DNA from 2 places in the Brevibacillus sp. HB1.1 genome. Region 1 is predicted to be linked to the other one. Evidence: riboswitches for the same ligand, from Rfam matches in the RefSeq annotation. Region 1 holds a riboswitch; the other holds the start of a gene.
What was found. Region 1 has a riboswitch for cyclic di-GMP ahead of HPY27_RS14205 (methyl-accepting chemotaxis protein). Riboswitches for the same ligand answer to the same signal wherever they lie in the genome.
Positions count from the first base shown of each region.

Region 1 (15,491 bases):
CGAAGGGGGTGGGGATCAACGAGGGAAAAATCACTCTGATGACAACCCTTTTATTGGGCGTCCAAGAACCAAGTTTGCTACCGTGGAGGAAGAAAGGGATTATCTAAAGGCGCAGGTAGAATACCGAATCACACTGGCTGCTTAGGCTTTTTTAGTTCTGTCTGCTTGACAGGCGTAAGACCATTATGGAGGGCCTACGACTTAACTTCTTGCCGAGTCAGATTCTAATTTTTTCCGAATTAACGCTAAATATTTCCTTTTGCATTTATTTACTCCTTGTTGAGATATACCCAAATGCTGTGCGACTATTTCTTCTGGAACGCCATGAATCACTACTTGCTCAATAATGAATCTTGCTTTAGCTGGAAGGGAATTCAACATTTCTTCTACATGCAACTTAGCATCTACAGAAGACATTTGATTCTGCCCACAGGCATTTTCTATGATCGGAAGCTCTCGGGTGGAAATCTTCTTTGCTTGATACTGCAATCGCCAAGCGATCCTTCTTAAAACTCCTCTACACTTCTCTATTAATAACTCATCGTTCATGCTTTTCACCGTCCTACCTTATAGGTAAAAAAGAAGGTAAAAAACAACTGATTTTCATAAAATATTCCATCTTTTTTCGGATGGATTACTTAAGAAACATAATAAAACGTCATTTCATCACGTTTTCGTATCACATTAGAAATTTTTTTTGGCATTGGTTGTAAAAGGGCCTCGTTTTTTTCCTTTATGTATGAAAGCGACAAATTGACCGGTCAAACAAAGTCGCTTATTACATTTAGATAGGGGAAATAAATATGAGCTTGCGTGGAAAAAAGATTTTCGTTGATCCAGGTCATGGTGGTACAGCTTCTGAAGGTAAAAATCGTTGTGGCACTTACGCTGTAGGTACTTCTGGCAAAAAATCTGGAAATGAAAAAAGTTCTGCCCTTTCAATCGCTGAAGTCCTGGTAGAGTACCTGGAAGAGGCTGGTGCAAATGTTAAGATGAGCCGTACAACGGATGATCCAGTTTGCTTAGATGAACGTGCCAAAATGGCAAATAAATGGGGCGCTGATATCTTTGTTTCCCTCCACCATAACAGTAGCACCAATACAAGCGCTAATGGTCTCTCGGCACACTATTATAAATCCGAGGATAAAGCACTAGCGGAAGCTATTCTTCCAAGAATCGTAGATTATACCGGCCTCGATACATGGGGAAGTACAGGAATTAGAAAGGACAACTTCCAAGTACTGCGGGATACTGATATGCCGGCAACATTGCTTGAATTGGGTTTCATGTCCAATCCAGATGACGATGCGTTTATTGCTGACTACGACAACAAAATTGACATGGCCGGCGGTATCTACCGTGGTATCCGAGATTATTTTGAATAAAAAATGCTAGAAAGAATATAGCATCAGAGAAGCCCCTGGAGGATCTCCCCAGGGGCTTCTCTTTTTAATAAACAGTCCTTTTCAAACCTCATGGCTTTTCTCGAATAAAGAAATCAAGAAGGACAAAATTTTTCTGTGCATCTTCTATTGCCAATGTAGCTTTACTTAGGTGATTAGTAGGTAACTGATTTATCGGAATGCGAGTTTGGAAAGTTCCATCTTGATTTACTTTGATCGTACCCGTTATCAGATCTTGGACACCATCGTTCACAGAATAAGATAATGTATCAGGATGTCCCACTCTTCCCGAAATTTCTAACTCTTCACCAACCAGCATGTTCGTATAGGGAACAGGGGTATCTATGGTTAGCCAGTCGTTACTATTAGTTTTAAAGGCTATTTCATGCTCTGTATGCCAGGCATTTTTAGCTTCCTCAGAAGATACCCTAGCAGATACAATTACTTTCCCATGCAAGGTTGAGGGAATTTTTTCTAGTGTGATTTCTCTCATGTATTGGAATATTTTACCCTGTGGTTTTATTTCTTCCTGAAACAATATATTACTCAGATCGTCTTGTACTGTTACGTTGTAGGAGTAATCAGGCACTCCATAAAAATGGATAGTCATTACTTTGTCTTCAATGACTGAAAAGTTTTTTGGACTACGAATTTCAGCTAAATTGGACTGATCTTCAAATAGATTCGTAGGATTCTCTTCGACAAATGTAACATAACCATTTGGATGATCTATGACTCTCTCATTGCATCCAAAGAGAGATAAACAAAGCAACGTGAGTAAAGAAAGATACACCCTAAATTTTATCGTGTGCACAATCGATCAACTCCTCTTTTAATAAACGCGTGATTATGAAGACAAATATAAGACGTGTATTTCCATAAAAAGGTTTCCCTCTGCCCCCTAACGCAGAGAAGAAGGAAGAGCCTAGGAAGCCTTGAGAAGCCCCTGTAGGCGGCTCAGGGAGCATGATGATACTTATTCTTATGCGAAAAAAACCCTCAAATCTGAGGGCTTTTTCAAAACATCAATTGGCTGCTTTTATTGGAAATAATCAAGCATTGCACGACGGACACCACGAGCAAAATCTTCAGCTGCTTCATCCAACGTTGGACCGAGGTCTTCCAAGGCTGATTCATTAGTAATGAACTCAACCTCAATCAGTGCTCGTGGGTAGTTACCGCCAGAAGGATAACGGAGAACACCTAGTGATCCACGTGGTGTATCCGAATCTTTAAGTACTCCCCTGTCTCGTGTACCAAGGGAATTGACCACTTCTCGCTGAATGGTTTGCGCAAAGCCTTTGTCTTGCGAACGGTTTCCAGCATAGATGGATTCTGTTCCCTTAGCTGTGGAACCTGCTGAATTAAAGTGAACGCTAATGACACCATCCACATCTTTCTGTTGTCCCAGTTTCCAGCGATCATCAATTGATACCTTGCTATCATCATCCCGCGTCAAGTAAACCGTTGCGCCGAAATCTTCGAGGGTCTCAGCAACAGCCTGTCCAAACAACAGGGCTAAGTCTTTCTCGTAAACATCTTCGCCATTCAAAGTGCCGATTGCTCCAACGTCTGAACCGCCATGACCTGGGTCGACCAAAAACTTCAATTCAAAAAAATTATTTATCTATCCCCTTGCAGGCTACTCAGTTTCCATTCTTTATCTTCTTTTGTGAACATTAGTTCCAGCGTTCCAGAGTACGTCTCATCGTTTATCCAAACTTCGTAATTTGTAATAAAGCGTCCATCCTTATATATATCGAATGACCTTTGACGAAAAGTGCTTCCTTCGGTTACGAACGGAATACTTATAACCTCGTTATTCGCTTTATAAACAAATTGCTTTCCTTCTACAGCAGCTTCTTTGGAAATAAATTGTTTAACTTTTTCAGTCTCACCTTTCATCATGGCTCGAAACATTTCTCTTATCTGTAGATCAACGATATCTCGAATTTGGTAGATTTGAGCGTTAGTTTCGTTTTTTTGTTTTTCCTTAACCAAAGAGGCTTCAAGTTCTTTATTTGTGTTTTTTAATTGGGCTATTTCAGCTTGTAACTTTTCAATCTCAGCTTGAGACGTTTTTACGTTACTGTCATTAGAACAAGCTACCATTCCTAAAGCCATTAGGATAAACATGCTCAGAACTAATCTCTTTTTCATTTCTAAACCTCCAATGATTCCATCTATGTTATTGAAGAGAAGATGAACCCAAATGCATAACCACCATACGCCAAATTTACCATAATTTATATAATCCATAAGTTGGAAAAGTGATGGCTTCTATAACACAAATCAAAAAAATCAGGTCAATCAATCGTACTATCGTTCCTCGTTTTTCCAGAATGAGATTAAAAATGTAATTTTTTATGGAAATATAGTTGCTTTTTCCCTGTTGTATTTACCTAGTATGTTGGGACGGTGAAAATTATGAATGATGAATTAATAATAGAGTTCACAGCAATTAGGCATTTCACAACAAGGGGTAAATAAATATAAGCGAAAGTATTTGGAAGTTCTTCAGAAAAAGATAGTCTCAGATAGGGTTTCTTCATGACATTTCGCATATCCAGTTAGAGCAAGTCTAACTAGATCTTTTTCATGTACACCGCTCTATAATAATTTTCAAAGACTGGTTGTATTTGGTCTCTATTTTTCTCCTTTATTGATGAAAGCAACAATGACACTCAAATTCATAGTTGCTTACAAAAAATTAGGGGGAAATGAAATGGCAGTTAAGCAATATTCAAAAGTATTTGATATGCAGTATTGGAGTCAAGCTGATGAAAAATGGAGTTCTAACTACACTTCTTGCGGTAATACGATGAGAGTTGAAGGGTGTGTAATTACATCCGCCGCTATGATTTTCGCTTTCTATGGTAATAAAGTCGATCCCGAGATCTTGCAGCAACAGCTAAAAGCAGTGAATGGAAGAGCTGATTGTCCATTTGATTGGGCTGTAGCACAAAAAAAATATGGTCACAAATACAGCGGGAAATTCACCGGAACCTTCGAAAAGTTGAAAAAGGATATGATGGATTGTGTGATTAACAAAGATATTCCGCTTATGGTACGTGTTCCTAATCATACAGTTGCAATCAGAGGATTTTCGGGTCTTATAGAAGTTGTAGATGGCTTCCCGAGATTCGAGCTGATTACACCATCTATGTTCCTCGTTCATGATCCTGGTAATTCAAAGAATAAAAACCTTCAAGATGTAATCGATCAACGTGGCGAATTTGAATACTACAACTATTACACGAAATAAAGAAACCTCCCTTGTCTAAGAGAGGTTGAGGCTGCCGACTTCCTCGGCAGCCTCTTTTTAAAACTTAATTTCCATCATTAATTTCATTGCCATTTTCAGCGACTTTGATTTCTTTTTTCAGCAAAGCTAAGTCGCTAATGCTTTTTCGATCAACTAGCAGAATTGATAATTCATCAAGACTGAGTAACGGTTTTATAGAAGTTACCTTTGTGCCTCTTATATCTAAATAATTTAATTTAGTTACAGACTGTATAGATGTAATGTCTGTGATGGGAGCATTCATCATTTGTAAACGTTCCAAATTCGGTAGTTCTTTTACAAAATTCATCGAATTAATAGGATTATTTGATACATCTAAGAAAGTAAGATGGGGTAGTTTAATTGATGATAAAGCTGTTATTTTATTATTTCGAATGGTTAAGTGCTGAAGAGATTTACTATTCTCAAGCATTTTCAAATCTGATAAATCTCCCTCATTCAGTGAGAGGCTTATTAGTTTACTGTTATTTAAAACAGGTAACTGAGCTTCCTGAAAACCAGCGATTGAAAGATATTCTAGTTCACTTAAATCCTTTAGAAATAGATAATCTTTAACATTGATTCTATTCAAAGATAGCGTTTTAAGGTTTTTCATTTTAGATAGGACAGATAAATCAATCGGTGCATCTCTTTGTTCCAGAGGAACATTATCTATATCTAATGTGAGTTCTTCGATATTGAATAAATCCTCCATTTTGATGTCCTGCTTTTGCTTATTCAGTGATTTAGATAAAGATTCTAATAATAACGGGGAGACACTCTCCGCTTGGGATTGTTCTTTCGGCAATTCATTCAAATTCGTTTCGTTGGCTTCGCATCCAGTTAGTACACCTAAAATGATCAAAAGAGTTATAAGCTTTTTCAAATTCATCCCCCATTTTTCAGGACATCCTAGTGGCTATCCTGTCATTAACTGTATGACGTTAGATTCCATAAATTGGTTTCTCGCTTTTTTTATTCTAGGAGCCTGCACCGGAGAACATGGTGTGGGTGTCGGGAAAATCAAATACCAGCGCAAGGAACACGGAGAAGCACTGGACGTCATGCAAGCTATGAAACAAGTGATGGACCCGAACGGTATTTTGAATCCGGGAAAAATTTTCGGGAAATAACAGAGAGCCTGCATTCTGAACGTTTGTCGGAATGTGGGCTTTTTCTTTTGCGTAATGTGTCGAAGAGGAGAGGAGAAAAAGGAAAAATGCAGAATGTAGAAGATTGGTAACTGGTGCATTACATTCTGGTGTGGCAGGGAGGCAAGTATGAAGTCTATTGTTGAAATTGCCAAGAGTGCAGGTATCGAAGAACAGCATTTGGAGCTATACGGAAAGTATAAGGCCAAACTATCAGATGAACTATGGGAACAAGTGAAGGATCGCCCTGATGGCAAACTGATTCTTGTTACAGCGATGAACCCAAATCCGGCGGGAGCAGGGAAGACGCTCACGACGATTGGTCTGTCACAATCATTAAATTATCTCGGGAAGAAAACAATGGCAGCGCTTCGCGAGCCGTCCTTGGGTCCTTGCATGGGGATCAAAGGAGGCGCAACGGGAAGTGGCCAAGCACAAATTCTCCCGGCTGATGAAATTAACCTGCATTTTACAGGGGACATTCATGCGATTACAGCTGCACATAACTTGTTGGCAGCGATGATCGACAATCATATTTTCCATGGCAATCCGCGCGGGCTCAATCCAAAGAAAATCGTATGGAAACGGGCAATGGACATGAACGACCGCGCATTGCGTAACATCGTTGTTGGTCTGGGTGACGGCAATGGGATGACGCGTGAGGATGGCTTCATGATTACGACCGCGTCAGAAATCATGGCGATTTTATGCTTGAGTGAGAATCTGGCAGACTTGCGCGAACGGTTGAACCATATCATTATTGGCTACGATTTCGATGATCAGCCTGTACGGGCAGAAGAAATCAACGCGGTCGATGCGATGTGCGTTCTCTTGAAGGAAGCGATTAAGCCCAATCTCGTACAGACAATCGAGGGAACTCCGGTCATTATTCACGGCGGACCTTTTGCAAATATCGCGCATGGGTGTAGCAGCGTGATCGGAACCAAGATGGCCTTGAAGCTGGCGGATTACGTCGTAACAGAGGCGGGCTTTGGTGCTGATCTGGGAGCGGAGAAGTTTTTTGACATCAAGTGCAGAAAAGCAGGCCTGACTCCATCGGCTGCTGTCGTGGTCATTACGGTTCGCTCCTTGAAATTCAACGGCGGGGTAAAAGTACCTGACCTGGCAGTGGAGAACTTGTCTGCTCTGGAAAAAGGCTTCGAAAACGTCAAGCGCCATCTGGAAAACCTCCAGAAGTTCGGTGTGCCAGCAGTGGTGGCCATCAATCATTTTGCGACAGATACCCAAGCAGAGATTGATGCCGTCATTGCGCTATGCCAAGCCGCCGGAGCTGAAGCAGCACTCTCCAAAGTATGGGCAGAAGGAGGAGCTGGCGGTGTCGAGCTGGCTGAAAAAGTGACGCGTGCAGCAGAGCGACCTTCGTCCTTCCGATTCTTGTATGAGGAAGACCTCAGCATTAAAGACAAGATTGAGACTGTCGTGAAAGAAGTATACCGTGGATCAGGGGTTGTCTTTTCGCCGCTGGCATTGAAAACAATGCAAAAGGTAGAAGAAATGGGCATGTCCCATCTGCCTGTGTGCATGGCGAAAACACCGTACTCCTTTACGGACCGCGCTGATCTATTGGGGGCACCTGTTGACTTCACAATCCAAGTGAGCGAAGTGCGCATATCAGCAGGAGCTGGTTTTATCGTCGCATTGACCGGAAGCTTGGTTACAATGCCAGGCCTCCCGAAAAAGCCGGCTGCGGAATCGTTATATGTAGACGAGGATGGGCAAGTGATCGGATTAAGCTAATCAAAAAGTTTGACAAAAAGCTGACAACTGTAAAAGGTTGTCAGCTTTTTTTCCATTTTGAGGTTTATTAGCGAAAAGTTATGGGAAATGAAAGGTGAGATTGAAAAAAAGTGGACTTTAACTGAAAAAACAACAAGGAATGACAAAGGCAAACCTGTTGAAAGGCAGGGACGCAAAGCCACGGGTCTAAGGACGAAAGTCAAATGACTTTCGCAGCTAGGACAGCCGGGTTGCCATACCGTAGTCATGATGGGCTGTCGGTGGGCAGTCTTTTTTTTGTTGAAAAAACAGAAGGGAGAAGTGAATCGGTATGAAAAATAGTTTGAAGAATAAGCTAATTATCGTTTTGTGCCTGCTGTTGGTTATTAGTTTGGGTACGGTTTGCGGTGCAAGCTATTGGAGTGCTTCCAATCTTTTGGCAGACAGTTTGGACAAAGAAGCTGAGTTGTCAGCTAGCAATCTCTCGATACGTATCGATGGTTTCTTTCAAGAAAAAATTAGTATTGTAGATGCGGTGGGAGGGCTGATGTCGGCTGATCAAAATGTCGAACAGGACCTGAAACTTATTCAAGAAGCTCAAAAGGAAAATCCCGAGTTTGAGACGTTCTTCTTTTCGCATGACTTAAGCGGTAAGAAAGTAATCAATTTCAAGGGAGAAGTGACTGACATCTCGGATCGTCCGCATATTAAGGAAGCCAGCAAAGGGGAAGGGAAGGTTGTTGTCTCCGAGCCAGTCATTTCAAAGCGAACAGGGAATAACATCGTGACTCTTGTCGTTCCATTGATGAAGGACAATCGTCAATACGGTTATATCGGTTCTACTATTCCTATCAATGAAATCCAAAAAAAGGTGTCCGAAGAGAAATTTGGCCAAGCTGGTTACGCCTTTTTAGTAAGCAAAACAGGAACATTTATTTATCATCCGAAAAGCGAGTACATTCTGAAGGAATCGATTCTCGACATGGGTATTCTTGAGCTTCAGACAGCTTTTGAAGATATCAAACAAGGGAATCATGGAATCGCCCAATACAAATACGAGAATGTAGAGCGATTTGCTTCCTATGCTCCTACCAGTTTGAACTGGGGCCTATACATCACTGCACCCGTAGCGGAGCTGCATGCGCCTGTCGATCAATTGTCAGTCCGATTGATGGTGATTTCCCTCATCGTGTTGGCGATTGGGGTTGTCCTCGTTTATTTCTTGGCTGTACGCATGGTGAAACCAATTGAGCGTCTGAATCACGCAGTAAATGTAGTGGCGCAGGGGAACTTGAAAGAGACAGTAACGGTTGAGGGAAAAGACGAGATTGCAGTTCTGTCACGTGACTTTAACCAGACGGTATCGCACTTGAAAAATTTGATCGAAGACGTATCTCTGTCGTCTGATCAAGTACAGCGTTTTAGTCAGGAAGTATCTGAAGGTATTAAACAAGCGACGGAAAACATCAACCAAATCGGTTTGTCTATTGCACAGATTTCTGAAGGAGCAGAGGCGCAGGCCACCAGCTCGCAGGATGTCGCGTTGTCAATGAATGACATGGCAGCAGGCATCGTGAAAATCGCGGAGACGTCTGCACATGTTTCAGAGGCTGCCCAGGTAGCAACAGAGCAGGCAGAGCAAGGAACTGCTGTGGTAGAGCAGGCAGTTCGCCAGATGGGAAGCATTGGCGAGGGAACATCGAAGGCGACAGTAGCCATCGAGCAGCTCAACAATCGTTCCAAAGAAATCGAAGGCATTCTCGATACGATCAGTCAGTTAACCTCGCAAATCAATTTGCTTGCCTTGAACGCTTCGATTGAGGCAGCACGTGCCGGCGAGCATGGACGTGGGTTTGCCGTGGTTGCCGGAGAGGTGAAAAAACTGGCGAATCAATCCGAAGAATCCGCATCCAAAATCGCAATGCTGATCGGAGAAATCCAGCAGGATACTCGTCACGCGGTAGAAGTCATGACCGCGGGCAACCAAAACGCTCAGCAAGGTATTCAACTGGTCGAAGAGGTTCGCGAAATCTTCGGGCATATTTTGGAATCTTCCCGTAACGTTGCTGCGCACATTTTGGAAGTATCCGCAGCATCTGAGCAAATGTCAGCGGGCTCCCAACAGGTGAGTGCTTCTGTAGATGAAATGCATAACATTGCAAAACATGCTTCACTCGACGCGCAAACAGTGGCAAGGGCGACCGAAGAGCAACTTCAAGCCATCCAGGAAATTGGCCAGTCTGTCGAGCGTTTGAACGCAGTGGCAGAAGAATTACAGCAAGGAATTGGTAGGTTTACTGTGTAAGAGGCGGCTCGACAGGTTGTAAGTCCTCTTCTTTGAAAGGGGGGATGCCAATAGGGGATGATGGAGTTTGTTTCTGATAACTAAATTCATACCGTTTAACAGGAGGAGAAACCAGATGAAAAAATTTACAAAAACAATCTTGGCGAGCACACTCGCTGCAACTATGCTCATGACAGGTGGAACAGGTGCTTTTGCCGCAACGGCGGTTAAGCCTGTGCCAACCGTAGCTGCTGAAGCTGCTAAAAAACCGCAAACGAAGAAGTTTGAGTCTCGTTTGGACGAAATCATTGCGAGAGGCTATATCCTCGTAGGTACTCCAGGTGACTACAAACCATTTACATATTTGAATCCAAAAACGAACGAATTCGAAGGTTACGATATCGATGCGATGAAAGAATTCGCAAAAAGCCTGGGAGTAGAGGCGCGTTTTGTCCAAACATCTTGGCCAACACTGATGAACGATCTCTTGGCAAATAAATTCGATATTGCTGTCGGAGGCGTTACGCGCAACACAGACCGTCAGAAAAAAGCGCACATGAGCGATCCTTACATTCAGTTCGGTAAAGCTCCACTCATCCGCAAAGAAGACAAGGACAAGTACAAGAGTGTAGCAGACATCAACAAGCCAGAGGTGCGCATTGGTGTGAATCCAGGTGGCACCAACGAAAAATTCGTTCGTGAGCATCTGACAAAAGCAACTGTAACAGTTGAACAAAACAACCTCGACATTCCTGGTCTGGTAGCGAGTGGTAAGTACGATGTGATGATCACAGATACGCTGGAAGCAATTGTGTATTCTAAAGCAGATTCCCGCCTGTATCCAGCTCTGACCGACAACCCGTTCACGAAGAGTGAAAAAGCGTACATGATCCATCGTGGAGACACCATCTTCGCTAACTACCTGGATCTGTGGATGGACGAGATGAAACTGCAAGGCAAGTTCGATGAGCTTTACAACAAATGGGTAAAATAATCCGATAACAGACAAGCAGCCTGATCTTAGGCTGCTTTGTTATTTTTAAAAACGGTAGCATCACAAAATCAGGCAATTTGGGTATATATGCAGTTTGCTTTTTCAGTCATTGCATGGTACGATTACAGCTATGTTCTTTAGGGTGCTACGTACAATCGGGGATAAAAGGGCATGTTCCGGATCGTAAGGAATAGTGCCCTTTTTTTTGAGAATTTTATAGATGAAGGTATTGATAAAGGAGACTGACATTCATTGGCGACTTTTAATGATTTTGGCTTACATCACTCCATTGTTAGAGCGTTGAGCAACATGGGCTTCGAAGAGGCTACAGCGATTCAGGATCAAACGGTTCCTGTAGCACTGCAAGGTCGTGACCTGATCGGTCAGGCACAAACAGGTACTGGTAAAACAGCTGCATTCGGTATTCCATTGATTGAACGCTTGGATGAAACAAGCGGAAATATTCAAGGGGTTGTTTTGACTCCAACACGTGAGCTGGCTGTTCAGGTTGCAGAAGAGATTAATAAAATTGCCCAATTTAAAAACATCTCTGCACTGCCAATCTATGGTGGTCAAGACATCACTCGTCAAATCAAAGCGTTGAAAAAACGTCCACAAATCATCGTAGCAACACCTGGTCGTTTCATGGACCACATGAGAAGAAAAACCATTCGTCTGGATGCCATTGAGGTTGTTATTTTGGACGAAGCGGATGAAATGCTGAACATGGGTTTCATCGACGACATCAAGGAAATCTTGAAAGAGGTTCCAGACAATCGTCAAACCCTGTTGTTCTCTGCTACGATGCCGAGAGCGATCCAAGAAATTGCACAACAGTTCATGAACGAACCAACCATTATTCAAGTGAAAGCAAAAGAAGTAACCGTGCCAAACATTGCACAGGAATACATGGAAGTAGCTGAAAAGCAGAAGTTCGATGTACTGTGCCGTTTGCTGGATATTCACTCCCCTGAGTTGGCTATTATTTTTGGTAGAACCAAGCGCAGAGTTGATGAGCTGTCCGAAGCCCTGACCAAGCGCGGTTATGGTGCAGAAGGTATCCATGGTGACTTGAACCAAGCGAAACGCGACAGCGTGCTCCGCAAGTTCAAGGAAGGTACGATCGAAGTACTGGTAGCGACTGACGTGGCTGCACGTGGCTTGGACATCAGCGGTGTAACGCATGTATTTAACTTTGATATTCCACAAGACTCCGAGAGCTACGTTCACCGTATCGGTAGAACGGGACGTGCTGGTAAAACAGGTCTGGCAATCACGTTTGTGACTTCCCGTGAAATCGACCATCTGCGTCTGATTGAGCGTACAACAAACCGTCGCATGGAGCGCCGTGCGGTTCCTTCGATGGCTGAGGCTTTGGAAGGTCAACAAAAGATGACGGTAGACAAAATTCTCGAAGCATCTGGAAGAGACGATCTGTCTGCTTATAAAACACTGGCAGAGCAATTGCTGGAGGATGTCGATTCCGTAACACTCGTATCCGCAGCACTCAAGCTGTTGACTAAAGAACCAGATATGACTCCTGTTCGCCTGACAGAAGAGGCTCCTCTTCGTGTAGGGAAGAAAAAGCTGCCTCCAAAAGGAAAAGGTGGCTTCGGTTCCGGTTTTGGCGGAAAGCGCCCATCTCGCCCACGCAATGGCGAATATCGTCCACGCGGCGGCGAATCTCGTCCACGCAGTGGCGAATCTCGTCCGCGCAGTGGTGACTCTCGTCCACGCAGCGGTGACTCTCGTCCACGCAGCGGTGACTCCCGTCCACGCAGTGGAGAATCTCGTCCACCACGCAGCTAGGAATCGATCGATATCGCAAGTAAAGACTGGTGTGCACATGTGCGCATCGGTCTTTTTTTCGTGTTGACCTGCCTGCGAATATTTAGGGGAATCCGTGACAAACTAGGAGTGTTTTGGCACGAATTTTCGCGCAGGAAGAGAGGGCAAGCATGAGGAAAACAGCCATTGGAAAGTGGGCTGGTATTTGGCTCGCCGTATTGGGTGGGGGAATGTCGGTCCATGCAACTGGACATTCCTTTGACCAAGCGAAGGAAATTTCTGCGATCATCGAGCCAACAGACATTACCAAAGAAGACGCCATACGAATCGCCTTGCAGCAAGTAAAAGGGCGAGTTGTCCATGTTGAGTTAGAAAAAGACGAAGGTGTTCTCGCGTATGAAATCATCATTCTCACCGAGCAAAATCAGGTGTTTGAAATCGATGTCGATGTGAAGACGGGAAAAGTGATCAAGGTTGAATCGGAGAATTTGTAAGGAGAAGGCTTCTGCAACTGGGCAGAGGTCTTTTTCCTATGGGCAATTAAGTTTTGGCAACAACGAGTCAGACAAATTCGCGCTTTGATTTTGTTGTTACCTCCTATGAAAACGCTTTATATTTGAGGTGTACACATTATCATTTCAATCATGTCAACATCTCATAAATAGGGGTAAAGGAGGGTGCAGTATGGAGAGTGTGGAAACAAAAAATGCTTCGGGTGGAGTGCGGGTCTCGGTACAAAAGTTTGGACGATTCCTGAGTGCAATGGTTATGCCGAATATCGGTGCTTTCATCGCTTGGGGGTTGATTACCGCTTTATTTATCCCAACAGGTTGGCTGCCTAACGAAAATTTGGCCAAATTGGTTGGACCGATGATTACGTATTTACTGCCACTGCTGATTGGTTATACTGGCGGGAAAATGGTCCATGATGTTCGAGGCGGGGTCGTAGGTGCCGTCGCTACGATGGGGGTTGTCGTAGGCGCAGACATCCCGATGTTCCTGGGAGCCATGATCATGGGTCCTTTGGGCGGCTGGGTCATGAAAAAAGTGGACCAGTTGTTCGAAGGAAAAATTCGTTCCGGTTTTGAAATGTTAGTGAATAACTTTTCCGCGGGTATTGTTGGCGGGTTACTGACACTGTTTGCTTTCCAAGCAATTGGGCCTGTCGTTGCAGGCTTGAGCAAGGCGCTTGCAGGGGGTGTAGAAGTCATTGTAGGTGCAGGATTGCTACCGCTTGCCAGCATTTTTATCGAGCCAGCGAAGATCCTGTTCCTGAACAATGCGATTAACCACGGTATTTTGAGCCCGATCGGTCTGGATGAAGCGGCGAAGTTGGGTCAGTCCGTTTTCTTCCTGCTTGAATCCAATCCGGGACCAGGTCTGGGAATATTGTTGGCATACTGGCTTGCTGGCAGAGGCAGTGCCAAGCAATCGGCACCGGGTGCTGTCATCATTCACTTCTTCGGGGGTATCCACGAAATTTACTTCCCGTACGTGCTGATGAATCCGCGTCTGATTCTCGCGGCCATTGGTGGCGGGATGGCTGGTGTGTTTACCTTCACGCTGCTCGGCGCAGGATTGGTGGCGCCACCGTCTCCAGGTAGTATTTTCGCCTTGATTGCAATGGCACCGCGTGGTGGATTGCTCCCGGTACTGGCTGGTGTGTTGGCAGCGACTGTCGTGTCCTTCCTCATCGCATCTGCTCTCTTGAAAATGAGCGCGAAGACAGACGAGGATGAACTGGAAAAAGCGACAGAAAAAATGCAAGAGATGAAAGGCAAAAAAGCGCAGGAACAAGAAGCGGTAGAAGCTCCAGTGAAGCATGAGGTAGCTGCTGCTGACGTGAAAAAAGTGGTCTTCTCTTGCGATGCGGGAATGGGCTCCAGTGCGATGGGAGCGGCGTCCTTGCGTAAAAAGTTCAAGGATGCGGGCCTGACCGAGATTACGGTCATCAATACGGCGATCAACGACATTCCAAGCGACGCTGATATCGTTATTACGCACAAGTCTTTAACAGAGAGAGCGCAGGTCAAAGCGCCTTCTGCGGAGCATATCTCTATTGAAAATTTCTTGAATAGTCCCGAGTATGACAAGTTGGTCAAACGCCTGGGGTAAAGGGAATCAACGCTAGTGGGAGCTAGCGTCTTCCCTCTTTGGCGTTAAGGAGGGAGCGAAGACATGCATGTATCCTCTCGACAGCGATCCATTATCGAGATTTTATTGAAGGAACAAAAAGGAGTTACCGTGGGTTCGATCGCCGAACAGGTTGGTGTAAGTGGTCGTACCGTTCACCGAGAATTGGATGCACTGACTTCCTTGTTTGATGAATTTGAACTGGAGCTGGTCAGAAAAACAGGTTCAGGTCTTGAAGTGGTGGGGACTGACGAGCAAAAGCGTGCACTCAGAATGTCTGTCCTGCATCACATGACGAAGGAATTCACCGCGCAGGAACGAAAGGCAATCATCCTGTGCGCACTCCTGGAGGCATCGGAGCCAGTCAAACTGATTTCGCTGGCGATCGATTTGAAAGTGACAACGGCAACCATCAGCCATGATCTGGATGATTTGGAGACGATGCTCGCTCGATACGATCTGTCACTCTTGCGAAAACGAGGGTATGGCGTGGAGTTGCAAGGTACAGAGTCGTCCAAGCGGCGGGCGATCAGCAGACTGATTGCCGAGCATCTGGACGATCACGAGCTGATTGGGATTATCAAAGAAAATATTCAAAACAAGGCACTGCGAGACATCGACTCGATTTCGGAACGGCTACTCGGTTTGATTGACCGGGAAAAGCTGATCAAGGTCGAAAATGCATTGAGCCATCTGGACGAGGAGCTTCCCTATCCTT
Region 1 covers NZ_JABMIV010000004.1:354,565-370,055, reverse strand. The annotation lists gene HPY27_RS14250 (hypothetical protein) at 202-549, opposite strand; gene HPY27_RS14245 (N-acetylmuramoyl-L-alanine amidase family protein) at 804-1,385, shown strand; gene HPY27_RS14240 (hypothetical protein) at 1,474-2,217, opposite strand; gene HPY27_RS14235 (N-acetylmuramoyl-L-alanine amidase family protein) at 2,443-3,003, opposite strand; gene HPY27_RS14230 (hypothetical protein) at 3,027-3,563, opposite strand; gene HPY27_RS14225 (C39 family peptidase) at 4,129-4,668, shown strand; gene HPY27_RS14220 (leucine-rich repeat domain-containing protein) at 4,733-5,572, opposite strand; partial or broken gene HPY27_RS14215 (FAD-binding oxidoreductase) at 5,670-5,819, shown strand; gene HPY27_RS14210 (formate--tetrahydrofolate ligase) at 5,967-7,595, shown strand; cyclic di-GMP riboswitch class I at 7,733-7,833, shown strand; gene HPY27_RS14205 (methyl-accepting chemotaxis protein) at 7,906-9,879, shown strand; gene HPY27_RS14200 (transporter substrate-binding domain-containing protein) at 9,995-10,852, shown strand; gene cshA (degradosome RNA helicase CshA) at 11,105-12,661, shown strand; gene HPY27_RS14190 (PepSY domain-containing protein) at 12,811-13,134, shown strand; gene HPY27_RS14185 (PTS mannitol transporter subunit IIBC) at 13,325-14,755, shown strand; gene HPY27_RS14180 (BglG family transcription antiterminator) at 14,819-15,491, shown strand, end outside.

Region 2 (15,491 bases), on a different contig from region 1:
CGAAAAGCTCTGCGGCCGAATTGGTCCCAGGTGATATCATTTGTTATGATTTTAACGGGGATGGGCGTTTTCAGCACAATACGATCGTGGTCGCAAAAGACGCGAATCAGATGCCGTTAGTGAATGCCCATACGACAGATAGCAGCATGCGTTATTGGGCATATGAAGATTCCACAGCCTACACGCCCAAAATGCGCTATGCCTTCTTTCATATAAGAGGGGTATAATTATCGCTTGCGAAAAAAAGCTCTTCGTATAAAAGAGATGCTGCGAATCATCCAAATCATTGCCGCGAAAACGAGCATGTCTGAAAAGGTATGCGGTTCTCCTTTAATGGATTGGATGTAAATCAAGCCATGGAATAAGACGATGACAAACAGCCATGGATTGGCGAGATGAAGCCTTTTCCAACTGGAGCCACCCAGCCATTTTTCTGCCCGTGCAGAAGACGTCAGCCACAGGGCCAGTAGCATGAAAAAAGCAAGCAGCCCAAGATAGTTTGCAACGCCTGTGAGGGTCCAGTTGGGAGATGGCCACATGGTTGGATCCGAGGAAGAGAAAAAGAACAGACCCAGCCATCCATCAGCCTTTTCAGAACGGTTGTTATCTATGATCATCAGGCGAGGCTCACTTTCAAAAAGGACGAGCACAAGAATGACGTGCAGCAGTCCAGTTAGCCCAGCCCATATGCCGATATCTCGGCGGATGGACAAGCTGACAGCCATCCTGCCAGCAGGGAGCCAGGACTGGAATGGACCAATCAGTAAGGTGCAGCCAATCAAAATAAATGAGAGATAGCCGAGAATCATACTCCATGTTTCCAGGGCGGGGAACGAAGAAAAATCAGTCCACATCCAACTGGCGCCTAATAGGATCAAACTCAGGATGCTCACATGTGCGACAAGTCTTCGCACAAATGATAGGGGTGTCCCCATCTAATCGTCACTCCTTCGATAGCCAAAAGTTTCTGATTAGATGCAGCAGGCACTCCATTTGTTACAGAAGCTGGGCACGGTGGTATAATAGGACGTGTACAGGTATCAAGTTCGCAATTTACAAGGAGATTTTCAGATATGCCGTTACATATTGTTTTGCATGAGCCGCTCATTCCGGCCAATACGGGAAACATTGCCCGTTCATGTGCAGCGACAGGAGCGCATCTGCATTTGATTCATCCGCTCGGATTTTCAACGGACGATCGTTACCTGAAGCGGGCTGGTCTCGATTATTGGCATGCAGTAAATGTTCATCATCATGAGAGCTTTGAGCACTTTGCTGCGGCACAAGGAGAAGGTGCGGGCACCTTTTACTTTGTGGAGACCTGGGGGGAAAAGTTGTATACGGACGTTTCTTTCCGAGATGGCGACTACATTATCTTGGGCAAGGAGACGACGGGTTTGCCGGAAGAGCTGACAGAAAAATATCGGGAACAGACTATTCGTATCCCGATGAGCGGTGCGACCCGATCTGTGAACCTGTCCAATTGTGCAGCTATTGTCTTGTTTGAGGGACTTCGTCAGTTAGGTTTTCCATCGCTATCGTAAGGCATTTGGGAGGGAGAGATTCATTATGACTGTGAACACCATCCTGTTTGATTTGGACGGTACGTTATTAGAGATGCAGACAGAACCCTTTGTCAAAAGTTACTTGGTTGAAGTAGGTCGTCATGTCGGAGATAAGTATGATACCGAAAAGCTGTTGGCGCTGATTTGGGATGCGACCAAGGCAATGATCATGAACCAAGAGCCGGATAAGACGAACGAACAAGTTTTTATCGAACATTTTATGGAACACAGTGAGTGGGATCGGGAGGAAATATGGCCTCTGTTCGATTCGTTTTATCGCGATGTGTTTCCGACACTTTCTCACCTGACGTATCCTTCGCCATGGGCAAAGCAGATTATTACTGCCGCCAAAGAGCAAGGATTTCGGGTTGCAGTAGCGACGAATCCTGTTTTCCCGCGTGATGCGATTCACCATCGCCTTGCTTGGATCGGGATGTCCCCGGATGAATTCGAGCTAGTCACCGTCTACGAGGAGTCGCATTTCACGAAGCCGAATCCTGGTTATTACAATGAGATTTGCCAAAAGCTCGGGGTTGAACCGACAGACTGTGTCATGGTCGGGAATCACATGCAGGAGGACATGGTCGCATCCAAGCTGGGGATGAAGACGTTTTTGGTAACCAATTGGATGGAAGACCGTGGGGAGCCTCAGTATCCGGTAGATCAGCGGGGATCATTAGAAGAGCTGTTTACGGCGATTTCTGAGAAAAGCGGTGTGTTTGCGCGTTAAGAAATGGCCATGAAAGAATAGGCGAGAAGCAGGCTGTCCGTTTGAAAAAATGGTCAAGCCTGCTTTTTCACATACTTTTCCCAAAATCATCAGGTAGGCTAGGGGTGTACGATCACGTTTTACATAATAAAGGAGGAAATCTGCATGAAAAAACTTGTTTCGTCTCTGGTGATGGCTACCTTGTTGTTTAGCGGTATCTCTGGAGTGACTGCGGCGGATACAGCAGCGGATGCTACGGTTAAGCACTCCAAAGCGGAGAAAAAGGAAGAAAACAAAGCAAAACTGAACGCGAAGGCTGCCAAGTGGGGCGTAAAAACCACGGATAAAACAAATAAGGAAGTAAAAGCAGCCATTCAAGAAGCAAAAGCAGCAAAGAAAGCAGAAAACGCTGAGAAAAAAGCGGCAAAAGAAGCGAAGAAGCAAGAACAACTCGCCAAGCTAAATGATAAAGCTGTGAAGCTGGGCGTTGATACGGCAGGTAAAACGGCGAAGGAAGTAAAAGCGGCTATTAAAGAAGCAAAAGTAGCAAAAAAAGCAGAAAACGCTGAGAAAAAGGCAGCCAAAGAAGCGAAGAAGCAAGAACAGCTCGAGAACCTGAAAGAAAAGGCGGCCAAGTGGGGCGTTGACACAGCAGGTAAGAGCACAAAAGAAATCAAGGCTGAAATCGAAGCGAAGAAAGCAGAAAAGAAAGAGAATAAGAAATAACAAGAAAACAAAAAAAGCAGGTTGCCACAGTAGGCAGCCTGCTTTTTTCCCCTGGATGCTTCTTACATGTTCCAGGTTTTGTCTTCGTTGTAGCCCGCTGTCAGCATGAAAAACAGAAAAGCTCCGAGGACCAATGCTACGATAAATGTACCCACGTTTGACAGCTCCTTTCGTAAACAAACTACTCCCATTATAGCGTAGCCTGCCCACTTTGCAAACGAATTAAAGCTGTTGCGCCCTTGTGAGTGACAATTTTCGATAGTCATACACAAGCTTCAAAAAAGCACTTAGCGCAATATATACACTCAGTTTCTCACCAGTATCGAGTTCCATCCCTGTCACTGCTTGGTAAATGAATATCGCAAGAATCACCAAGCTCGCGATGCCAGTCAAATAAAGTCCTTTTTTCACTTGAATGCATTCTGCTTGAATATCCATGATCGTTCCTCCTATTATTTTACGCCAATCCGTCTTGGCCTCCGTGTATGTTGCTTATGATTGTATTTTACAGGGGAGATGGGCTTACAAACCATCGAATCAACTTACAGCTACGCACGGTAAACCTTACAATTCCGTAATCTTCCAAGCTGTTAAAAAGCAATGTGACGGATTTTTTATGGGAAGATTGCTGAAACTTGTGCAGATGTCTCGCATACACATATGTAAAGGCTGTAAGAGCCTGTTGGCAACCGGAGAAAACGGCTTGCACGTGAATGCGTGACCGCAGGCGGACATATACATGAGAGTACATTGTCGTTGGGAAGAGAGAGGGGCTTAAGAGGGAGGAGTGTCGAACATGGACATTTTAAAACGGATCGCTGAGCACCGGGCCCGCGAAGAAAACCTGATGTGGAGAGGAACATTCGCCGAATATTTGCAACTGGTACGTAAAAATCCGCAAATTGCCCAAACGGCGCATTCACGCGTCTACAACATGATTAAAAGTGCGGGGGTTGAAGAGAACGAGGACGGCTCACGTTCGTATCAATTTTTTAGTCGGGAAATCTTCGGACTGGATCGTTCTGTTGAGCGCCTAGTGGAGGAATATTTCCACTCGGCTGCGCGTCGTCTGGATGTCCGCAAACGCATCTTGCTCTTGATGGGGCCTGTCAGTGGCGGTAAGTCTACGCTCGTGACGATGCTCAAACGAGGACTGGAAGAGTATTCACGGACGGAAGACGGAGCGATCTATGCACTTGATGGCTGCCCCATGCACGAAGAACCACTTCATCTTATCCCGCACGAGCTGCGTCCAGAGGTGGAAGAAGAGCTGGGAATCAAGATTGAAGGAGAATTGACACCCTATAACCGGATGAGGTTGGAAACCGAATATGGAGGGTGCATCGAGGATTTCCCTGTTCACCGGATTTTGTTTTCTGAAGCCAATCGTGTCGGTATCGGTACATTTAGCCCTTCTGATCCGAAGTCTCAGGATATTGCCGATTTGACGGGGAGCATCGACTTTTCGACGATTACGAAGTACGGCTCTGAGTCCGACCCGCGTGCGTATCGTTTTGATGGGGAGCTGAACAAAGCCAATCGCGGATTGATGGAGTTTCAGGAAATGCTGAAATGCGACGAGAAATTTTTGTGGCATCTCCTGTCGCTGACACAGGAAGGAAACTTCAAGGCAGGTCGTTTTGCCCTCATTTCTGCAGATGAACTGATTGTTGCGCATACAAACGAATCGGAGTACAAGGCTTTTATTGGGAATAAGAAAAATGAGGCGCTGCAATCTCGGATTATCGTCATGCCGATGCCGTATAATCTGCGTGTCAGTGACGAAGAAAAAATATACGCAAAATTAATCAAGCAATCCGACTTGGGGCATGTGCATATTGCACCGCATGCGCTCCGGTCAGCAGCAGTCTTTTCCATTATGACCCGCCTGAAAGAATCGAAAAAACAAGGGGCCGATCTACTGAAAAAGATGCGGCTGTATGACGGTGAATCGGTGGAAGGCTTCAAGGGAGCCGATCTGGAAGAACTGCGTAACGAGCATGCCGATGAAGGAATGTCCGGTATTGATCCGCGTTATGTCATCAACCGTATCTCCAGTGCACTGATCCGCCGCGACACTGAGTGCATCAATGCGCTTGATATTCTTCGGGCGCTTAAAGAAGGCTTTGACCAGCATCCATCTATCACCAAGGAGCAGCGGGAGAGGTATATGAACTTCATCTCTATCGCGCGCAAGGAATACGACGAGCTGGCGAAAAAAGAAGTGCAGAAGGCGTTTGTCTACAGCTACGAAGAGTCGGCAAAAACGCTCATGGATAACTATTTGGACAATGTGGAAGCTTATTGCAACATGAATAAAATCCGTGACCCCGTTACAGGTGAGGAGATGGATCCAGATGAGCGCCTGATGCGTTCCATCGAGGAGCAAATCGGCATCTCGGAAAATGCCAAGCGGGCCTTCCGCGAAGAAATTCTCATCCGTATCTCGGCCTATGCGCGTAAAGGGAAGCGTTTTGACTACAGCACGCATGATCGCCTGCGGGAAGCTATCGAGAAGAAGCTGTTTGCCGATCTAAAGGATGTCGTCAAAATTACGACCTCGAACAAAACGCCGGATGAGCATCAGCTCAAGAAGATTAATGAGGTCACCAAGCGTCTTATCGAAGAGCATCAATATTGCCCCGTTTGCGCAAATGAGCTGCTGCGCTATGTGGGTAGCCTGTTGAACAGATGACAGAACTTTGGCGACATGAGGAGCACGTCATATTCGGCGCAGATTGCGCCAGTTGCTAGGAGGAGACGGCATGAAAGATGAATCATCGTTCATTGTCTCCCGGGAAGACTGGTCGCTGCACCGCAAAGGGTACCAGGACCAAAATCGACACCAGGAAAAAGTGAAAGAAGCGATCAAAAAAAATCTGCCCGATCTCGTCAGCGAAGAAAACATCATCATGTCGAATGGTCGGGAAGTTATTAAGATCCCTATTCGCTCCCTGGATGAATACCGATTGCGTTTTAACTTCCAAAAGGGAAAACATGGCGGTCAAGGTAAAGGAAACAGTAAAGTAGGAGATGTCGTCGCCCGTGACGGCGATCCGGCGCAAGGGCCAGGAAAGGGTCAGGGAGCGGGTGATCAGCCAGGTGTAGACTACTACGAGGCTGAAATCAGCGTAGAAGAATTGCAGGAGATGCTTTTCGCCGAGCTGGAGCTGCCGAACCTTCAACAAAAAGACGAGGAACAAATCGTCGTGGAAGAGACTCGGTTCAATGATGTCCGGAAAAAAGGCTTGATGGGCAACATTGATAAAAAACGTACGCTGATTGCGGCCATCCGCCGAAATGCGCTGGCAGGCTACAGTGATATGGAGCTGGGGATCACCGATGATGACCTGCGCTTTAAGACGTGGGAAGAGATCATCAAGCCTCATTCCAATGCTGTCATTATTGCGATGATGGATACGTCGGGAAGTATGGGCGTGTTTGAAAAGTATATTGCCCGCAGCTTTTTCTTCTGGATGGTACGTTTTCTGCGCACCAAGTACGAAAAAGTCGAGATCGTCTTCATTGCCCATCATACGGATGCGAAAGAAGTAACGGAGGACACCTTTTTCTCGAAAGGGGAAAGTGGGGGGACGATCTGCTCCTCTGCCTACAAAAAGGCGTTGGAGATCATCGATAGCCGCTACCCAACATCGCAGTACAACATTTACCCGTTCCATTTTTCCGACGGCGACAACCTCACGTCTGACAATGAGCGCTGCGTAAAGCTGGTGAAAGAGCTCATGGAGAGATGCAACATGTTCGGCTATGGCGAAGTGAATCAGTATAATCGTCATTCAACCCTCATGTCAGCGTATCGCCACATCAAAGAGCCGAAATTCATGCATTGTGTCATTCGGGAAAAGGGCGAGGTATACAAGGCGTTGCGTACTTTCTTTGGCAAGAAGGAAGCTGTGAAGTAATCATAGTGGCAACCGGGCGAGAAATCGTCCGGTTGACTTATGTGAGGGGTGTTACTATGTATCCACAAAAGCATCGGATGCGCAACACGGGAGCCTTCACTTTCTTGGCATACTTTACATTGGGGGCAGGTGTACTGCTATTTTCAATCGGTTTATACAATGCAACAGGTCTTCAGCTGCACGAAAAGGGGTATTATATCGCATGTATGCTTCTGGTAGCAGTTGGATCGATTTTGACGCAAAAAGTAGTGAGAGATAATGCAGAGGATCGAACAATTATTGAGGAGCAGGAAAGAGAATTTAACTTGAAGGTATCGAAAGCGGAGAAAGAAACGCCGAAATAGCCCAGATGGTGTATGGTTTAGGCAAGGAAAATGTTAAAGTTGTTCATCATCGGGTATTCGCTCCATTTTGGTGGGGAGGAAACCAATGGATCGCAAAAAAACCGCCAGGCTCATGCCCTGACGGTCTTTCGAATGAGCGCTACAAACTCCTCTGCCTTTTCAATGTGTGGAGAGTGCCCCACATTTTCCATGACTATCTCCTGATAGGAACCGCCAGCGCGCTGATATTGTTCGAGCACGTCTCGAATTTGGGAGACCATCGGCTGCGGAGGATATTCGTCTTCCCCTGGCCATCCGGGGACATAGCCAAGCTTGCCTAGTGTACCGAAATCAGCAAGCGACTGATCCGAGATAATGGCATCATCCGCACCGCGAATCCATAAAATCGGACACTTCGGCTCCATCTGGACAATACCGGACAAATTTACGTATTTGGGAGAAATCGCATTCGTAATCCCTGTCGTCCCAGGAGCAACACCGGGCCAATCGTTTACGTATTCAAAGGCACCAGGGTAAAAGCCCTCTCCCGTTCTCGTAGAGATTATCGCGCTCACATAACGATCTTCCTGCTCTGGGCCAACCTGGAACGGGGGATTGAAATAAAGCTGATTCATGACATTGCGAGGACTGGAGGGAGATTCATTACTCATATCTTTGGCTGCTATCCTTTTGACCAGCTCGGAGTTGACAGCTCCTCCACCTGAGCCTGAGAAGCTGCTGTAGCACGGGGTGCCAACTATATCCTTGGTTCCACCAAAGCCGTAAGGAGACATGGGGGCGATTAGAATCAGGGAGCGTACTTCCTGCGGGTGATCGATGGCAAACTGCATCACGATCCCACCGCCCAACGACCAGCCGGCAAGATGGACGGGTGTTGGCAAGTCCAATGCCCGAATAAACGAGTGAAGGTCATCCGACCAGTCTCGCAAACCGCGTGTCGCATCGATGGGCAATGCTTCACTTGCTCCATAGCCACGCATATCAGGTGCGTACACACGGTACTGGTCACATAGAGCCGCTATGGTATCATCCCAGAACAAGTTGGCTGATGCATTGCCGTGAATGAGGAGGAGCGGTTCTCCTTCTAGTACGCCAGCTGTCAGATAAGAAACGAGCAGTCGATCGGTCTGAATCGTTTTTGTTTCGATTCGTGCATCCATCAATGATGTGCTCCTTTCATTGTATAAGATTATAAATATCAGAATATTTACATTATATATCCATTCGGTTACAAAATGAGAAAAGAAAACAACCGCCCGTGAAAGGCGGTTGCAGGAAGGTTACATATGGAGACCACGCATCTGTTGTTCGATTTTCTCAAAGCCGCCAGAAACCTTAACGACTTCGTCTTTTTGTTCAGAAACGAGAACAAGCACTTCTTCCAGGCTCTCTTTGTTCTTGTCGGTAATATCTGCGTTGACTTCAACTTTTGCGCCGACTTCTTGAATCATACTGTGAACATGGATAATGAACTCTTGCAGGTTTTTCGTTTTATCCGCAAAGTTTTGCATGTAGTTGTCTACATTGGTGAACATTTCTTGTACTTCAATGATGCCCTCGCTATTTTTCTCAAAAGAAGTCTGTGACTCAGAAATCATATCTGATACGAGCTTCATTTTTTCGCGAATGGTCATGAGCAGGTTCGAGATCGATTCAGAGGATAGCTTGGAGGATTCAGCCAGCTTGCGTACTTCATCTGCTACGACAGCAAATCCTCGGCCATGTTCGCCTGCGCGAGACGCTTCAATCGTGGCATTGAGTGCCAACAGATTGGTTTGTGCAGAAATCTCGGAAATGGTTTGAATGATTTTCCCAATCGATTCGGTTTCTTTATTGAGCTCTTGAATCAGCTGGTTCGTACCTTGGATATCCTTGATGAATCGTTCAAAGTCATTGCCGATGTTGCCGATGCGTTTGCCGCTCTCATTAGTGGCTTCTTTGGTCGATTCTACGTAATCATGCATCTCTGTAACAGAGCGGGTCATGTCCTCCACTTGCAGATTCGTCGAGCTCATTTCCCGACGCAGTTCGTCGGTATTGCTGGTCTGAACCGTAAAGGACTCCATAATGTCTTGCAGGGAAGCGACGGTTTCGACTGCGCGAATATTTACACCGTCCGTCACCTTGTTCAAATTCTCTTGATAGTCTTGCATAGAGGTGAGTGATTCATTGATCTGATCCAGAACACGTTGCAACGATTCCTTTGAGGCAATCGCTTCTTGTTTTTGTTGCTCACTTTCCTCTTGCAGCTTGTTATTGAATACAGCATGCATCATGCTCGTGACAGAGACGAAGCAGAAGGTAAGCAAGAAGTACATCAGATCAAGGTTGTTTGTCGAATGGAAAATCGTTTCTCTCTGTGTCAGGAAGTAGTAAGAGACAATACCCAATGTCGATACAATCGTCAAAATATTGATGAGTCGGTCTTGATAAATCCCCATGACTGCTACAAAGAACATAATGGTCATGATATTGATCATATGCGGGTCCAGTCCAACTACGATGAACATAAAAATTCCGATTACCGCGAAGTTGAAAAACTTCATGAAGGGCGCTGCTTTTTCACGGAACCTCGGGCGATTAGAGATGTAAGTAAAAGGTGCCAGTACGCCATACAAAATACCCAGTATCGTGAAAACGAATGTGTACGATACGCCTAGAAAAAGGTTTAAGACCTGAACTACCGTAATAATACTTGCGAATACGATTACGACCCAATTGTTTCTTCTTCTCAATAGATCAATGTTATCCATGTTATCCATGTTACCCACCTACCTCGACTTTTACTTGGTTGGATGACGACGAATTGTACCAGGAATATTTCGGATCGTGCTTATTGTCATAGACATCTTTTAGATGGAAGAGGGTCGGAATGGCATCGGCCCCTTTGTAAAAGACGATATCTTTGGTCTGAGTCGCCTTTACTTGATACTTCTTATTAATGAACGTAAAAAAAGTTGGATCTGCTACCCCGATTGCGTGGGTATAACCGTGCTTTTCAGCGTAATCTATCATTAAGCAAATTCCTTTTTGCCCTAGTTGTCCACGGTATTTCGGCAAAACAGCGAGACTGTCTACCTCCATTACTTTCATATCTTCTGTAACAACATCCTGAAAAAGTGATTTCATATAAGCACTTGATTTGGAAAAGGGCGTCATTTCAAATGTTCCACCTGCTTCACCATCTTCGGCAAGTAAGAGGAACTGAGCCGAGCCTTCTTTCGCATGCTCCATCTCGAAGCCCATGCTTGTCCATACTGTTTCTTTGATTTCATGAAATTGTGCTAACTCTTGTACGGTTTCTACTTGTTTGTACATAACTTCTCCACTCCATCATTTTCTCTGATTGAACCATGTTGTGTATGTTTGACGTCACTAAAGTTATGTTTTTCCATCCGATACGATAATGAAAGTGCTTTCATCCTCCTTTCAAAAATGTAAACACAAAAAAAGGCCGTTCCATCGAAATGGAACAACCGAAGCTACCAACATCGAATAAATGGTCTCAAGATGATGGCAACCCGGCTATCATGGTCAAAGACTGTAGACCCGTGGTTTTGCGTCGCCACCTTTCGATGACTTTGCCTTTTGCATTTTTTAGCAAAAATTGTAAAGATGTGTCGAATTTTGCTAGACATAATCATGCAAAATATAAGCCAAAAGATATATTCTTGTCAAGTTTTGGTAGGGAAAATAAACTAATTGTTCATAAAGCATAGACGTAGAAAAAACCAGTTGTGTGATCAACTGGTTTTTCGTTATATAAGCGTTAGGTTAGGGTACGCAGAATGTCTAAAACTTCACTAGGCTCCATGCGTTTTTTGTAATCAGGATCTAAGCCTGCTGAACGGATTACGCCCTGGTTGTCGAGGATATAAGTAGCAGGTATGGGGAGTGTCCATGAATCTTCGCTATTAAAACGATGGAGATCAATATCCAATGATCGGTAGGTATCATGTGAAAAATCAGGCAGTCTGAATCTGAGTTTATATTTTTCTGCTACTTGGTTATTGGTATCGCATAACACGGGAAAGCTCAGACCGTTTTTCTCTTGCATAGTAAGAGAGTGTGCAGGAGATTGTGGACTAATGGCAAACAATTGGGCACCCAGAGAGGTTATCGTATCGATCTGTTTTTGGTATGCTTGCAGCTCCAAATTGCAGTAGGGGCACCATGATCCACGGAAAAATGTAAGGACGACGGGACCTTTTCCGATTTTTTCCGACAAGGTAATGGTCTTGCCAGTGTGATCGTTCAACGAGAAATCAGGTGCAATCGAACCAATCGGCAAGCCCTTTGCGTGTCCAGAGGTCCGCAGCTCCTCGATTGATTTTGTAAATGCATCTGTTACTTCACGAGTGAGGAGGTCTGCTATTTGAATGGTTGTAAAATCTAGCTCTTCGCGCAGGCTCTGAAAATGTGGTTTATCCATATGTTGTTCCCCTCTTTTTCGAAAGAATAGTAAAAGCCATAGCTTTACGATATCTTTCTTTTGGAGGGGAAGATGTAACCTGGATTACATTCTCTTCAAAATTTCGTCCCGATGAATGGAAATGGATTTAAAGCCTGTTTGAATTAGTTCTTCTCTTACTAAAGCACGTAATGCTACCGTCACAGCTTCCCTGGATGCCCCGACAAAATGGGCGAGTTCTTGATGGGAAAGAGGTAAGTCAATTTGTTGAAATGCCGAACTGTTAGGAGTGCCAAATTGATCGGCAAGCCTTACTAATGTGGAAATAATGCGATCTTGTAAAGGGAGAAGAGCAAGATTTTCGGCTGCCTGGCTGATCGAAACCATTCTATCGCTAATGATCTTCATGATCTTCATCATCAGTTGCGGATGTTCGATTATGTAGCTCTCAAATTTTGCTTTGCTCATTTTACAAATGAGGCAGTCTTCGATGGCTTCTATATACATCTCCCGTGTACCTAATGAGAGGAGATCCACTTCTCCAAACACATTGCCTTCCCCGAGGATGTCGAATGTGAACTGCCGCCCATCCCGATTTACTTTATATAAACGTACTTTCCCCTGTTTGATAAAGTAAAAGCTCTCTGAAAAAGTTTCTGGTGTTTGAATGCACGTATTTTTGGGAAAAGGGGATAAGGAGGTTAATTGATCGATTAAGCGCAAACTTTCCTCGGATAATGAATTTAACAAATAAAATTGAGATAAATAGGTGATTTGGTTCATCATTTCTGTTCGGTTTGGGTCTTCAGAATCGTTCTTTTCGCTTTGGTGACAATTCTTTTCGTTTCCTTTGTATCAGAGATTCTTAACCAATCGTCACAAAGCTGCGTCACCCAGTCAGGTTGTGATTTACTCGCATCGTTCAACCAATTCCCAACAGAATCTTGAACATATTTGGATGGATCTGACTTCACTGGCGTAAGCAAGGGCAGACAGCGAGCAGGCTCATTTTTCAATGTGTCAATATGCTTGCACCAGACCCCTCGAGGGCGTGTAGCTTCTACCGCAAAGCGGCGAATATTTTCGTCAGTATCAAGTACCCATTCGCTCAGGAGGTGAATGGAATGGTTCAGATCATGCACGAGAGAATCTCGAATTGCCATCCATGCGATCTCTCTCACTCCAAAATGATGATCTGCCGAGAGTTTTCTTATTTGCCTTAGCTTTTCTTCGAGCGATAAGCTGTTGTCCAAACCAATGATATAGGCACTCCAGCAACGTACACTGTCTGACTTGTGGGTGGCCAACGATAGGAAAACGGGAGACGTAGCTGTGGGTTCACCCGATTTGTGTAAGATCGCAAGTAGTTCTTGGCCAATCAGACGGATAGCTTTCATTCCGCTCGTAGATCCCGTTTCTTCTAATTGATAAACAAGTTGAGAGATATGTGTGTCTAATTGAACATGAGGAAGAACGCTTTGTACCAGATGAATATGATCAACAGCCTGCCATTCAGTCAAATTGACACTTTCTAATTCTCCAGCATGAAGGAGTGCTAAAACATTGTCAGGGATGAGCGAGGCTTTACTTGCTCCTTTTCTCGTGTGTACCGAATCCGGCATTTTCAACAAACCCCTTTTCACAGAAATGGTATACATTCAAAACGGAATAGCTGCAACAAAAGTATACCTAAAAAATCACCCATAACAAAAATTTTCCAACCATCCGATAACTAGAAGGAATAGGAGGGGATTTTATGAAGGAAGTAAAAGTGATTCAATTTTACTTTTCCGGAGGCGGTGAAACGATTAGCGTTGAAACGACGGAACCGGAAGAGATCATTCAAATGGTCGCTAATCAAGACGGTGGATGGCTACAGTACGATGATGTTGTTATCAACGTCAGAAATGTTTCGTATATCAAAGTACGCAGTCAGGCGTAAGGATAGGAAAAGCGCGTCAAGCTCTTCAGGAAAAAGCTCTCCTTTAAATGAGGAGGGTTTTTTCGTGTTGGAGGTAACGCCGCTGGTTATCCTAATTAATAGAAGAAAAAGGAGGGTGACAAGATGACGCTGGAAGAAGTCATGCAGAAGCTCGAAGCGATGCGGACAGAGCAGACGAAAAAAACGTTATTGCGGCATGGAGCAAAAGAGCCTTTGTTTGGCGTGCGAGTCGGCGATATGAAAAAGCTGGTCAAGGAGGTCAAGCGTGATCAGCAACTCGTCCAGGCGCTGTACGATACGGGAAACTACGACGCCATGTACTTGGCCGGATTGACGGTTGACCCAAAGAGCATGACAAAAGAGCGGTTGCAGACTTGGGTCAAGGAAGCGTCTTGGTACGCGCCCGCCGAATATACGGTTGCGAGTGTAGCGGCTGAGAGTCATTTTGCCATGGAGTTGGCACGAGAATGGATCGAGTCAAAGGAAGAGATGGTAGCCACATGTGGGTGGAATACGTATTCGAACTACTTGTCGATTGCTCCCGATGAACAGCTACATAAAGAAGAAATCAAACGGCTCCTCATGAGAGTGAAGGAGACGATTCATCAGGAACAAAATCGCGTACGGTACACCATGAATCAATTCGTTATTTCAGTAGGGGCGTATGTACCGGAACTTCATCAGGAAGCGTTGGAAGTGGCTGCAGCGATTGGCAAAGTACATGTGGACGTCGGACAGACAGCGTGCAAGGTTCCGTTGGCTACGGAGTATATCAAAAAGATAGAGGAACGAGGGAGTGTCGGAAAAAAGAAAAAGACATGCATCTGCTAGTCGGGCATTTTACTCATTCATTTGGCGTATATTTCTAAGGTGCTTTTGTTTGCTAAAGTATCGACTATTCCTTGCTAATGTGCTATCATGATACCTTGTTAACGTATTACCACTTTATCAGAGTAAAATATAGAGTAGGGAAACGAGGGGGATCATCACGATGAAGAAAATAGCATGGATGTCTTTGTTGTTGAGTGCGATGGTTTCATTGGTAGTGGGCTGTTCCAGCGCAAAAACTGGCGCTGACGCGAACAAGCTGATTATCGGAATTGATGATAAGTTTGCACCAATGGGATTCCGGGATGAAAAAAATGAGCTAGTCGGTTTTGATATTGATTATGCGCGTGCAGCCGGCGAAAAAATGGGAAAACAAGTCGAGTTTCAACCAATCGATTGGAGTGCAAAAGAGTCTGAACTAAATAGCGGTCGTATCGACTTGATCTGGAATGGATATACGATTACAGATGAGAGAAAAGAGAAGGTTCTCTTTACCAAGCCTTATCTGAAAAACGCGCAAGTAGTGGTCACGATGGCAAATAGCAACTGGACCAAGCTGTCAGACTTGGCCGGTAAAGCAATTGGTTTGCAAAAGCTGTCTTCCGCATCTGACGCTGTCAATGCAAGTGACATGAAAAATCAGGTCAAATCAATTACAGAGTATCCTGATAATGTACTGGCATTGAGCGATATGAAGATTGGCCGCGTGGAAGCAGTTGTCATCGACCAGATTGTAGCCGATTACTACATGGCAAAAGAACCTGGAACCTTTAAGCTGTTGGAAGAATCACTTGCACCTGAGGAGTATGGAGTGGGCGTCAAAAAAGGGAACGAGGCGTTATTGAACGAACTGCAAAAAGCCTTGGATACCATGAATCAGGATGGAACAGCAACTAAAATATCAGAAAAATGGTTTGGCGAAAATCGCGTGTTGAAATAAACGGAAGATACGATGGCTTCGCCGAATGATTGGCGAAGCCACGCTTTATTATAAGGATTAGGAGCATACCAGATGAGCTTAGACTATATTATCTCCATTACCG
Region 2 covers NZ_JABMIV010000005.1:5,944-21,434, forward strand. The annotation lists gene HPY27_RS14695 (amidase domain-containing protein) at 1-227, shown strand, start outside; gene HPY27_RS14700 (ferric reductase-like transmembrane domain-containing protein) at 228-935, opposite strand; gene trmL (tRNA (uridine(34)/cytosine(34)/5-carboxymethylaminomethyluridine(34)-2'-O)-methyltransferase TrmL) at 1,074-1,544, shown strand; gene HPY27_RS14710 (HAD family hydrolase) at 1,570-2,295, shown strand; gene HPY27_RS14715 (hypothetical protein) at 2,440-3,000, shown strand; gene HPY27_RS14720 (hypothetical protein) at 3,223-3,438, opposite strand; gene HPY27_RS14725 (PrkA family serine protein kinase) at 3,797-5,695, shown strand; gene yhbH (sporulation protein YhbH) at 5,766-6,923, shown strand; gene HPY27_RS14735 (YiaA/YiaB family inner membrane protein) at 6,980-7,267, shown strand; gene HPY27_RS14740 (alpha/beta hydrolase) at 7,378-8,427, opposite strand; gene HPY27_RS14745 (methyl-accepting chemotaxis protein) at 8,548-10,038, opposite strand; gene HPY27_RS14750 (GNAT family N-acetyltransferase) at 10,031-10,585, opposite strand; cyclic di-GMP riboswitch class I at 10,780-10,863, opposite strand; gene HPY27_RS14755 (peroxiredoxin-like family protein) at 11,037-11,699, opposite strand; gene HPY27_RS14760 (Crp/Fnr family transcriptional regulator) at 11,784-12,461, opposite strand; gene HPY27_RS14765 (DNA alkylation repair protein) at 12,461-13,300, opposite strand; gene HPY27_RS14770 (hypothetical protein) at 13,435-13,620, shown strand; gene HPY27_RS14775 (DNA alkylation repair protein) at 13,744-14,451, shown strand; gene HPY27_RS14780 (amino acid ABC transporter substrate-binding protein) at 14,612-15,388, shown strand; gene HPY27_RS14785 (amino acid ABC transporter permease) at 15,461-15,491, shown strand, end outside.
Region 2: it holds a riboswitch for cyclic di-GMP, as region 1 does, so the genes downstream of both, HPY27_RS14750 (GNAT family N-acetyltransferase) here and HPY27_RS14205 (methyl-accepting chemotaxis protein) in region 1, are expected to answer to the same signal.